2 regions of the Peribacillus sp. P4_C12 genome follow, and region 2 is predicted to be linked to the other one. Evidence: riboswitches for the same ligand, from Rfam matches in the RefSeq annotation. Region 2 holds a riboswitch; the other holds the start of a gene.

Region 1 (5,347 bases), on a different contig from region 2:
CAGTTTGTGAATAAGTACAACGAGATACTTGCTAACATCAAAACGAAGACAGATGAAACAAAGTACCGTGCATACCAACCGTTGACCACGGCACAAAGGAAAGACATGACTGAGGATGAAATTAAACTGTGGGAAACGAAGGCAAAGAGTGGGACACTTCGGGGAGATTCTATGTTAGCGGGTCTTCTTACGAAAATGCGGACCTCGCTATATACCTCTGTTGGTGGAAGCAACTCCGTCAACTCATTAAGTGAAATTGGAATAACTACTACAAGTAACTATCTTGAAGGTGGTAAGCTAACCATTAACGAAGAAAAACTGCGTGCTGCTATTTCAGAGGATCCAAACAAAATTTATGATTTGTTTATGAAATCAGGAGAAACAAGTGGTGAAATGGGATTGGCCAAAAGGTTGAGGGCTGATATCAAAGCGACGATGACTAATATCCAAGATAAAGCAGGTAAAGCGACTTCTGTTAATAATTCAACTTTCACGATTGGAAAACTCTTAAATAGCTACAATACGAAAATAGATAGTTGGCAAGACAAGCTGAAGGCTTTAGAAACCCGCTATTATAATCAATTCACAGCCATGGAGAAAGCGATTTCGAAAGCGAATAGTCAAAGCAGCAGCCTATCTCAGTATTTCAGCTAAGCAACTTTAGAAAGGAAGTTTGAATGATGGCAATCAATAATCCCTACCAATCTTATCAACAAAATTCGGTGAATACTGCCTCTCCAGGTGAACTTACGTTAATGCTTTATAATGGATGCCTTAAGTTTATTACATTGAGCAAAAAAGCAATTGCGGAAAAAAACTTTCAAGAAAAAAACACGAATTTAATTAAAGCGCAAAAAATCATTCAGGAGCTAATGGTCACATTAAAAATGGATTTGGCTATATCCAAGGAATTAATGTCCCTTTATGATTATTTGAATCGACGCTTGATTGAAGCCAACATTAAAAGTGATCTGGATATTTTAGAAGAGGTTGAAGGGTTTGTCATGGAGTTTCGTGATACATGGAAGGAAGCTATTCAGTTGAACCGCCAGAAGCAATTTGCCAATAGTGGTCAAGCATAATGGGAGCTATTCAACATTTTTATGAGGCAACGAACCAATTGCTTTCGACGTTGGAAAATGAGCAGGATCGGGACCGGAAAATTGAAAAGGTTGAGGCCTTACTTGAGGAGCGGGAGAAGTTGATGGCAGGGATTCAACCGCCTTTTTCTGATTCTGAACAGGATTTAGGGAAGAAGTTAATCGAACTCAACGAAAAAGTTTCACAACTCCTAGAAGAACAAAAAGTAGAAATCCAACGCGATATTAAACAGCTAAGTCTCAAAAAAGAATCTACTAATAAATATGTGAACCCTTATCAATCATTATCCACAGATGGCGTGTTCTACGATAAAAGAAATTAGATATTAATCAGCCGTTTTAATTGCAAACAGTTTTAATGTTAATTGTTTTTAAATTTTCTGTAAATATTAAGGGCTTAATTTTTTCTTTATAGCTTTGTATTTGTTATAATAAAGCTAGGGCAGACATCAACCCTTTCCTAACCTTCCGACAATTGTTTCAAAATTTCGACATATTTCATGATGTGTTTCTAAAGGAAACCGGAGGGGTATTGTAGAATCTAACTGTATAGTCTTAATTTAAGGAGGACTCACTTTATGAATTACAACGTACGCGGTGAAAACATTGAGGTAACTCCAGCAATTCGAGAATACGTCGAAAAGAAAATTGGCAAGTTAGAACGATATTTTAACAATACACCAGATGCAAATGTGTTAGTGAATTTGAAAGTTAACAATAATACATCCAAGGTCGAAGTGACGATTCCTATGCAGAATTTGGTTCTTCGCGCTGAAGAGGAAAATGCGGATATGTATGCTGCTATTGACTTGATTAATGACAAGCTTGAACGCCAAATTCGTAAACATAAAACGAAAGTCAATCGTAAATTCCGTAACAACTTATCAACAACTCCTGAGGCGTTCGCCTTTAATACGGAAATTGATGAAGTGGTGGATGAATTTGAAGATGATACTGATATTGAAGTAGTCCGCAATAAGCGCTTTGATTTGAAACCAATGGATAGTGAAGAAGCGATTCTGCAAATGAATATGCTTGGTCACAGTTTCTTCGTTTACACTAATGCGGATACAAATACAACGAACGTTGTGTACCGTCGTAAAGATGGGCGCTACGGATTAATTGAACCTAGTTAATATGAATCTATAAACAAAAGCACAACCCAGACTATGGGTTGTGCTTTTTACATTTTACTCTATCCATTGCAATGTTCATTTGGGCTAAGGAGTTCGATAAGCTCTGGAAAAATAACCATCGATTTCAACCATAGAAGTCAATGGTTGTTTATATTTCCTTCCTTTTTCCTTAAATATTTTTCGGCAATTCGATAAGTGTTTTGATAATGTGATAATAAGTAAAATTCATCTGTTGAAAACAAGGTATCAAATAGTATCGATTAATTGGTTGGCTCCTGGGGATTTCATTGTTCTCTAAAAAACACAATGAAGTATGGAATGTATTGTATTTTCTTTAAAAAGAACATTTTATGTTCTTTAATAAGATAAATAGACATTTATACCTATTTAAATAACCCCTCCTATTGTACTATACTCGGATTAAAGTTCTTTAAAAAGAACAATAATTATTTATATAAAACAATTTGATTATGGTGCAGAGGAGTTGGATTTTTGTATCAGAAAAATTGCTATACATGTCATAGAGCGTCTTTTAGCAGTGCAGAATATGGAGGTTGGCTTTGTCCGACCTGCGGTGAGGACCTGTCTGCGCAAAAAGCCTTTGATGCACTTATTATGGAAAGAATTAATATGCCTCATCGTTTGAATAAGAAGGGCAATGTTTATAATTTTATAAAAAAAGAACGTGAATCATTTGAACCATCTTGTTTTGTACATGAAATAGACAAAAAATATCATGGATTTCTTGATTTTGTAATATTTTGTCGATAAAAAGTTATACATTGTGGTAAATTAGCGACATAAAGTGGCAATATTTGGAGTGAATATTCGCTATAATAACATAATAATATAGTTTTTGTAATAATTACCCTGACAAAGGCAAGCTCAGCGAAAGATGAGGGCGCAAAGGCACAGGCCTAAGTTTGCTTAATGCTAAGATGGCTGGTCTGCCTGAAATACATACAAGTAGTATTTTAGGAGGATAAAAGAGGTGGTTAACGTGGAAGTGGATCAAGAATGGGTGAAGTTGATTTCAGAAGCTAGGAAATTGGGTTTAAAGAAAGAAGAAATTAGTGCTTTTTTTAAAAAAGAGAATCTAAATGTGTCACTAGAGGAGAACAATGAAAACTAAGAACCAAAAAGGAATGAAAAAAACATCCCTATAAACAGTTGATTTACAACATAGCTGTCTATAGGGATTATTTTATTTTCTAAAATTCTACCAATACTAGTTTGATAGATCAGTACTATTTATGTTTGTGTAGATAGTTTATAATTCATCTATTCTTCTTTATCTTTTCTCCATTTATTAAACTCAATGAACTCTCTGAATTGTTGTTTTGAAACGCCAGAATTCATAGCTTCCTCAACAATTTTCATCCAGTCAGTGTCCAAGGATTCCTTATTTGGCGCATCGTAAAGAAGGGCATCTACAGGAATGTTAAGTACAGCAGAGATTTTTTCGAGAAATTGAATAGAAGGATTCGTTTGTAAGTTACGCTCGAGCGAACTTAAGTATGACTTTGCTACTCCGGCTTTATCGGCTAGTTCAGTCATTGACATTTTCTTTTCTTCTCGCAGTTTTTTTACACGTTCACCAATCAACAATACCACCTCGAAACATGTTCTATTTATCTTCGATTTATAAGTTTTAAACCCACATAAAATCACAGGAATAGGAAGCCTGAAAAGCTAGATTGCTTCAACTGACTATCAGTATAGAGGGACCCAAAATATCTATTGATAGAAGGTTACTGTTTACTTCGCATTTTCGTTTGTCTTGCTAAAGACTCATGTGAAAAGTGGGGAGTGTGTAATGTACTTTTGCTACTTCCCTCTATTTTAACAGTTTTACCCCTCTTTTATCCAATGTTTTTCGTAAGAACTGAATTCAGGTCCATAGACATAGAGTGACATGAAGTTGTACCTCTAGAATAGAAGTGTTAAAATTAAGCTTGGATTAGTATTAACAGAAGGTGTGTTTCTTCTTACTTATATGAATGTGTTATTGAATGATCATTACCATAATAGAGGAGCGTTATTGAATGCTTAATATATTAAATAAAGTTTTTGATCCGAATAAGCGAGAAATTAAGCGTCTGGAAAAAGTCGCTGATCAGGTCGAAGCGCTGGCTGATGAGACAGCTGCGTTATCGGATGAGCAGTTGCGCGCCAAAACAGAGGAGTTTAAGGAGCGTTATCAAAACGGGGAAACCGTGGATGATTTGCTTGTTGAAGCTTTTGCGGTTGCGCGTGAAGGGGCAAAACGAGCTCTTGGTTTGTATCCTTACCGTGTTCAAATCATGGGTGGGGCATCACTTCATGATGGAAACATCTCTGAGATGAAAACGGGGGAAGGTAAAACATTAACATCAACCATGCCGGTTTATTTAAACGCGATTACTGGTAAAGGTGTGCATGTCGTGACTGTCAATGAATACTTGGCGCACCGTGATGCAACTGAGATGGGTGTATTGTATGATTTCCTGGGTTTGACTGTTGGGTTGAATTTGAACAGTCATTCTAAAGAAGAAAAACAAGCTGCCTACAATGCTGACATTACTTATAGCACGAATAATGAGTTAGGCTTTGATTACTTGCGTGACAATATGGTTTTGTATAAAGAACAAATGGTACAGCGTCCGTTGCATTTTGCTGTCATCGATGAAGTCGATTCGATTTTGATTGATGAAGCGAGAACGCCATTGATTATTTCTGGTTCAGCGCAAAAATCGGCGCAGCTTTACATCCAAGCAAATGCGTTTGTGAGGACGTTACAAAAAGAAACGGACTATACGTATGATGAAAAAACAAAAGGTGTTCAGCTGACCGAAGAGGGTATGAACCGTGCTGAAAGAGCATTTAATATCGATAACTTGTTCGATATCAACCATGTTACCTTAAACCATCATATTAATCAGGCTTTGAAGGCGCATGTTTCCATGCATTTGGATGTGGATTATGTTGTTCAAGATGGCGAGATTGTCATCGTTGATCAATTCACTGGCCGTTTAATGAAGGGCCGTCGTTATAGTGAAGGTCTTCATCAGGCAATTGAAGCAAAAGAGGGCCTTGAAATTCAAAATGAAAGCATGACACTTGCAACTATCA
Region 2 (5,347 bases):
GATAATAAGATGGGCACCCTTTCGAATAAAAAACTCTAGAAAGCCGGCTACTCCAGCTGTATGAACACTCACCTCAAGCCCACCATACCACCGAATTTTTCATACCAATACGGAGTATTGAACTGCGCTAAAAAGGGAGAAATCCTTTGCTCCTCATACGTCTGCGAGGAAAAAAAGAAGATTAACATGGCCCATAAAACGAACAAAGCTGGGATTAACCACTTACAGAACTTACGGATCATATTCTATCATGTTCCTCAATGATACCGCTTAGTTTTTCCTTAAGATCTTCCACAAGATCATTTACTGTAACATCCTGCTGAAACTCGCCTTTTGTATACGTATCTAGTAATATATCAATAAAATTCATTAGAATATCCACTCCAATTTGAATAGAGCCACTATATAAGACAGTTGTACTAAACCTATTTTTCTAAAATAAGGAATATAGCTCTTTTAATTGATAATCACATATAAAAAGTGCATTAGCAAGCGGAATAAATCCAAAAAGGGTTAAATCAGAATTTTTAAAGAAATATTAAAAGATATGATCACAAAAAGTTCATAATTGACGGATTATTAATATCATCAGTTGAATATTTGTAGTTCATTAGCTGTAAAAAACAAAAGAAAATGAAATCAAAAAAGGACTGATTTCTCAGCCCTATTTGATAAACACCTTATGATCGACCAAGAAAAAAAGTCAATAATGAAATCAAGATTAAAATAATAGTAATATAAGACCCAATAAAAATTTTCTTGCTTCTTTCTTTCTTTTCATAAACTTCCTCGAACGTAATATATTTATTTTTTGTCATCAAATTATTCTCCTCGTATTTTGATGGCAGCTTGACATCGCCTACTGCGAAGTCCTATTAGCTTGATCTTTATACTTTAGTATCGTCAAATACACAAAAATATTAAGTGATTATTCACTATTTTTTGTTGGGCATTTATATCTATTCGTCACTTTATAGTCTACTATAAATCATACAAAATACATTATTCCAAAATATTCTAATATACCAATTACCCTATTAAACTGTCCAAGGTTTCATTCACCATTAAAAAGTTTTCTATCTCTATCTGTTGCTAAAGAACTGTTTTCAGGGCTGTAATTTGTTTAAACCATTTACTGTTCTTAAATAATACCGCTTCTTTGTACTCACTACCTTCTTCATATTAATCCAATAAGAAAACGCTTACAATAGTACTATATACTTATTATCCTAATTTTTTATTAAATATTTTACTACTTGTTGAAAAGTCTTAGAGCCGGAACATTCTAGTCAGGAAAAATATCTAATTATACCGAATATTCTATAGAAATATTGGTACTTACAATTTCCTAACAATACTATAGGGAACTAACAATATATTGTTCTAATCTATAAGAAACTCTTAGGTATCATCCCACGAAAATGAATAGTTTTGTTGATAAAAGATCGCATCATCCGCAAGCTTTTAAGTTATAACAAAAGGTAAAAGTAGAATCCAGTTCATAAAAAAAAGGCTGAATAACAGCCCTTCAAAGTATATGTATCTTATTGTTTTTCTAATTCCAATTCTTATGAGGCTGATTATTCAAGTTCTGTTCATTCTGAATAAAATCTCGCACTTCTTGAATGGAAACCCCTAAACTTTTTGCTTCCAAAATTAAATAAACCCATTCAGCATCCATTTTTTTCTGCATATCTTCTTTTTTCACCCTATTTGTGGTAACACAGCCGTCTTAGCATAGCCTTAGACCTGTAATTTTGCGTCCCTACTTTTCAATAGGTTTGCCCTTCTCAGGAGTATTGAACATTTTACATAATCTTCTTACGATGGTGATTAAAAACCTTGATGAAGACACTTCCATTATCTGATTTAAAAAGCTTAACTCAAATTAATTTAATGTGTGTCCAGATTTCTCTCATTTGAATTAAAGGCATAAATTCATTTCATCCTTTTTGCGGTAAACCAGCCTCCTAGCAAATGCCTTAGAACTGGGGTTTGCGTCCTTACTTTTCAATTACTATATTGAGATTAATTATACTTAATAAGTTAACAATTGTTAATAGATAACTATTAATTACTTTATAACATTATTCGATAAAGTTTTAATTAGTAAGTAATTCAAATATCTTCTTAATAATCTTAAGGTCTATATTCTTTAGTCTAATGACAGGCTATAACTAATTCTCTTCCTTTATATACTAAACATAAAAAAACTACTATATATAAACCTTTGACATAAACAGTTTTGTCCGTCCCCCACTTTACTTTAAAACTGACTTTGAATGAACAACTGTATATCCCTTATATAACCTCCCCTAAATACCAACTGGTCAGTTACACTTTTTTAAAGTTTTTTAAATTCAAATTCCAAGAAGATTGAAATTTACCAGCTTTCCGGAATTTCCTTGTAGATTCAAATTTAAACTTCCCCTAATAATTTGCTTATAGATTAGGATACCATGGTTCACCTTTTTACTTTTTTTGTCTATTTTTGTCTACCTTTGTCTGTTTTAGAGAACTAACTATACTTTATAACGAACAAATGCTATATTATAAAAAAAACGGTTCTTATGGAGGGGGAATATGTCTAGTAGATATGAGGAATTAGACTCACTAAGAGGATTAGCTGCACTTATAGTATTAATTGGGCATTATATGATGATATACCCATCATATGCAAGTTATCGGTATGATTCAAGCAGTCCCTTCATATTCTATTTATTCAAGGAAACTCCTCTAAGACTTTTTTTCAGTAGCGGCAATGAGTCTGTCATTCTATTCTTTGTATTAAGTGGTTTTGTTTTGTATTTATCTATTAATAATGCGAAATTCCATTATCCTACATACTTAATAAAACGAGTTTTTCGAATTTATTTACCATATCTAGTAGCAATAATTATAGCTATATTGGCTAAAATGCTTTTAAGCCATAATGATTTGCCGTTTATTAGTAACTGGTTTAGCAAATCCTGGACCGTATCAGACACACCAGCTCTATTATTACAACATCTTTTGTTTATCGGAAGTTACAATACTGACGCCTATAACAATGTTATATGGTCTCTTGTTCACGAAATGAGGATTTCGATCATTTTTCCATTTTTGATACTTTTATTTATTCGCAAAGAGCTTAAATACTCCTTATTTTGGCTTATTTTTTTAAGTTTTTCATCAACTATAGTTTTATATTTGTTTGGTTCTAATTTGAACATAACTAGCAGTCTTTTGAGTTTCCACTACATAACTATTTTTTTATTGGGAGCAATATTAGCGAAGTATCGCCATGACCTATTTAACTATACTTCCAAAATGAAAAAAACTGTAAAAATTATAGTACTGATGATCGCATTTATTTGTTTTATGTACGAAGGAATAATTGGTGAAGTAGATTTATTAAACAATTATATTTTCAGGGACTATGTTGTATCGTGTGGTGTTTGTATCTTTATGATTATGAGCTTATCTTCCTTAAAACTTTCATCATTATTACGGTCTAAAGCACTTACTTTTCTCGGTAAAATTTCTTATAGTCTGTATTTGTATCATCTCATCTCGTTATTCTCATTCATGTACCTATTTTATGATAAGTTGCCTACCGGCTTGATATTAATGTTTTCCTTCTTCTTTTCCTTTTTACTATCTTCATTGGCGTATGTATTCGTTGAAAAACCATGCATGAACCTTGGATCGTATATTACTAGAAGAAAAGAACCAGTAACAGAAATATCCGTGAACCCTAAACCTGTAAAAAGAAAAATAGGGTAAAAGCTTACCAGTGGTGAAATAGATGAATGAAAAAGTAAAAATTAAAGATTTTATACGTATCTTAAAAAAGCGAATAGTAATCATTATACTTTCTACACTTTGTATTACTGGTTTCGTTATTTTTTCGTCCATGTACATTATGAAACCAACTTATCAGTACTCAACTCAAGTTCTGGCAGGATCTTTAAGTATGGGAGAAAAGGAAACTTCCATAAATAAAGTGCAAGAAAACAGACAGTTGGCTCTTTCGTACATGGATATCATTAAAAGCCCACAAATTATGACAGGAGTTAAAGATTCGTTAAACCTAAAGACTTCAAGTTATGAGTTACTCAAGCAAGTTTCCATTACCAATAGAGATAATTCGCAGATTATTATTATTACTGTCAAAGATTCTAATCCTGAATCAGCTAAAGCCATTGCACAGGCTGTCGCAATGCAGTCCATAACTAAATTTAAAGAGTTTGCAAATGTAAAACAGATTAATATTCTTAATGATAACGAAATGGAACAAGCAGAACTTCTTTTTCCAAAACCAAAGTTTATTATAGCCATTTCCATCGTAATAGGTTTTTTTGCTGGAATAGGTTTAGCACTTCTTCGAGAGCACTTTGATGATGCGGCTTACAGCGATCGTGAGCTTGAGCGTCTTGGACTTCCATTGTTAGGAAGAGTGAACTTAAATACAAAAATGAAAAACAAAAAACGGAAAACACCTTATCAGACATTATCCTCTACGGAACGAGGTGAACATGGTGGCTATTAAATTCACAAGGAAACAATCCTTTTATCTAAATGATGTCAACAATAAAGAACAATTTTATTCGATATGTAACAATATCGAATCCAATCTCAAAAAAGAAGATTCACTATTAATGGTTACATCACTTACACATTCACAAAATATAGCTAATGCAACCGCGTTCTTAGCCCTTGCCTTTTCTGAACAGCGTAAACGAGTGCTGGTAGTGGATGCTAATCTTCGCCAACCTTCTCTACATCATGTGTTTAATATCGATAATTCATTTGGTTTGACCAACTTGCTCTTAGGTGAGCACCCCAAAAATAGGGATCATGCTATACATATAAAGGATAGTCTTTTCTGTTTACCCACAAGTGAAGTCCTGTATGAGCCAACGACATTATTAACTTTAGAGACCCTTCCCTCCTTAATTGAGGAGTGGAAAGAGCATTTTGATATTATTCTATTTCATACTTCAGATAGTATAAACAAACCTGATGCACAAATCATAGCGAAACATTGTGATGGCATTATTTTAGCGATACAAGAAGGAAGAGATAAGTTAGAAAAGATTGTGAATGTGAAAACACAATTTGAAAGGGGCAAACATGAAATAACCGGTACAATGATCATTTCATGAATAAAGGAGGGTAACCATTGGATTCAAAGGTTAGAGTTGATGGAAAGGAAGAAATACTGATAAAACCAATACCGACATCATCATATTTTACTTTAAAGCGTTCAATAGATTTTATCATTTCATTTTTTATGTTACTTCTTTTAACACCTATTTTAGTTTTATTCTGTATTCTTATCCCTATTGACTCAACTGGTTCCCCT

Evidence for each region. Region 2 has a riboswitch for cyclic di-GMP ahead of AC1DUW_RS13460 (anti-repressor SinI family protein). Riboswitches for the same ligand answer to the same signal wherever they lie in the genome.
Region 1: linked by a shared signal. The riboswitch ahead of AC1DUW_RS07270 (anti-repressor SinI family protein) and the one ahead of AC1DUW_RS13460 (anti-repressor SinI family protein) in region 2 are both predicted to bind cyclic di-GMP.

The regions. Positions count from the first base shown of each region.
Region 1 covers NZ_JBFUIB010000025.1:10,050-15,396, reverse strand. The annotation lists gene AC1DUW_RS07295 (flagellar hook-associated protein 2) at 1-654, shown strand, start outside; gene fliS (flagellar export chaperone FliS) at 681-1,082, shown strand; gene fliT (flagellar protein FliT) at 1,082-1,423, shown strand; gene hpf (ribosome hibernation-promoting factor, HPF/YfiA family) at 1,679-2,236, shown strand; gene AC1DUW_RS07275 (hypothetical protein) at 2,729-3,007, shown strand; cyclic di-GMP riboswitch class I at 3,105-3,191, shown strand; gene AC1DUW_RS07270 (anti-repressor SinI family protein) at 3,228-3,368, shown strand; gene AC1DUW_RS07265 (helix-turn-helix domain-containing protein) at 3,518-3,841, opposite strand; gene secA (preprotein translocase subunit SecA) at 4,282-5,347, shown strand, end outside.
Region 2 covers NZ_JBFUIB010000088.1:2,817-8,163, forward strand. The annotation lists gene AC1DUW_RS13445 (VanZ family protein) at 1-72, opposite strand, end outside; gene AC1DUW_RS13450 (YwzD family small protein) at 239-370, opposite strand; gene AC1DUW_RS13455 (hypothetical protein) at 681-818, opposite strand; gene AC1DUW_RS13460 (anti-repressor SinI family protein) at 1,556-1,708, opposite strand; cyclic di-GMP riboswitch class I at 1,715-1,796, opposite strand; gene AC1DUW_RS13465 (acyltransferase family protein) at 2,584-3,765, shown strand; gene AC1DUW_RS13470 (YveK family protein) at 3,788-4,531, shown strand; gene AC1DUW_RS13475 (CpsD/CapB family tyrosine-protein kinase) at 4,518-5,147, shown strand; gene AC1DUW_RS13480 (sugar transferase) at 5,165-5,347, shown strand, end outside.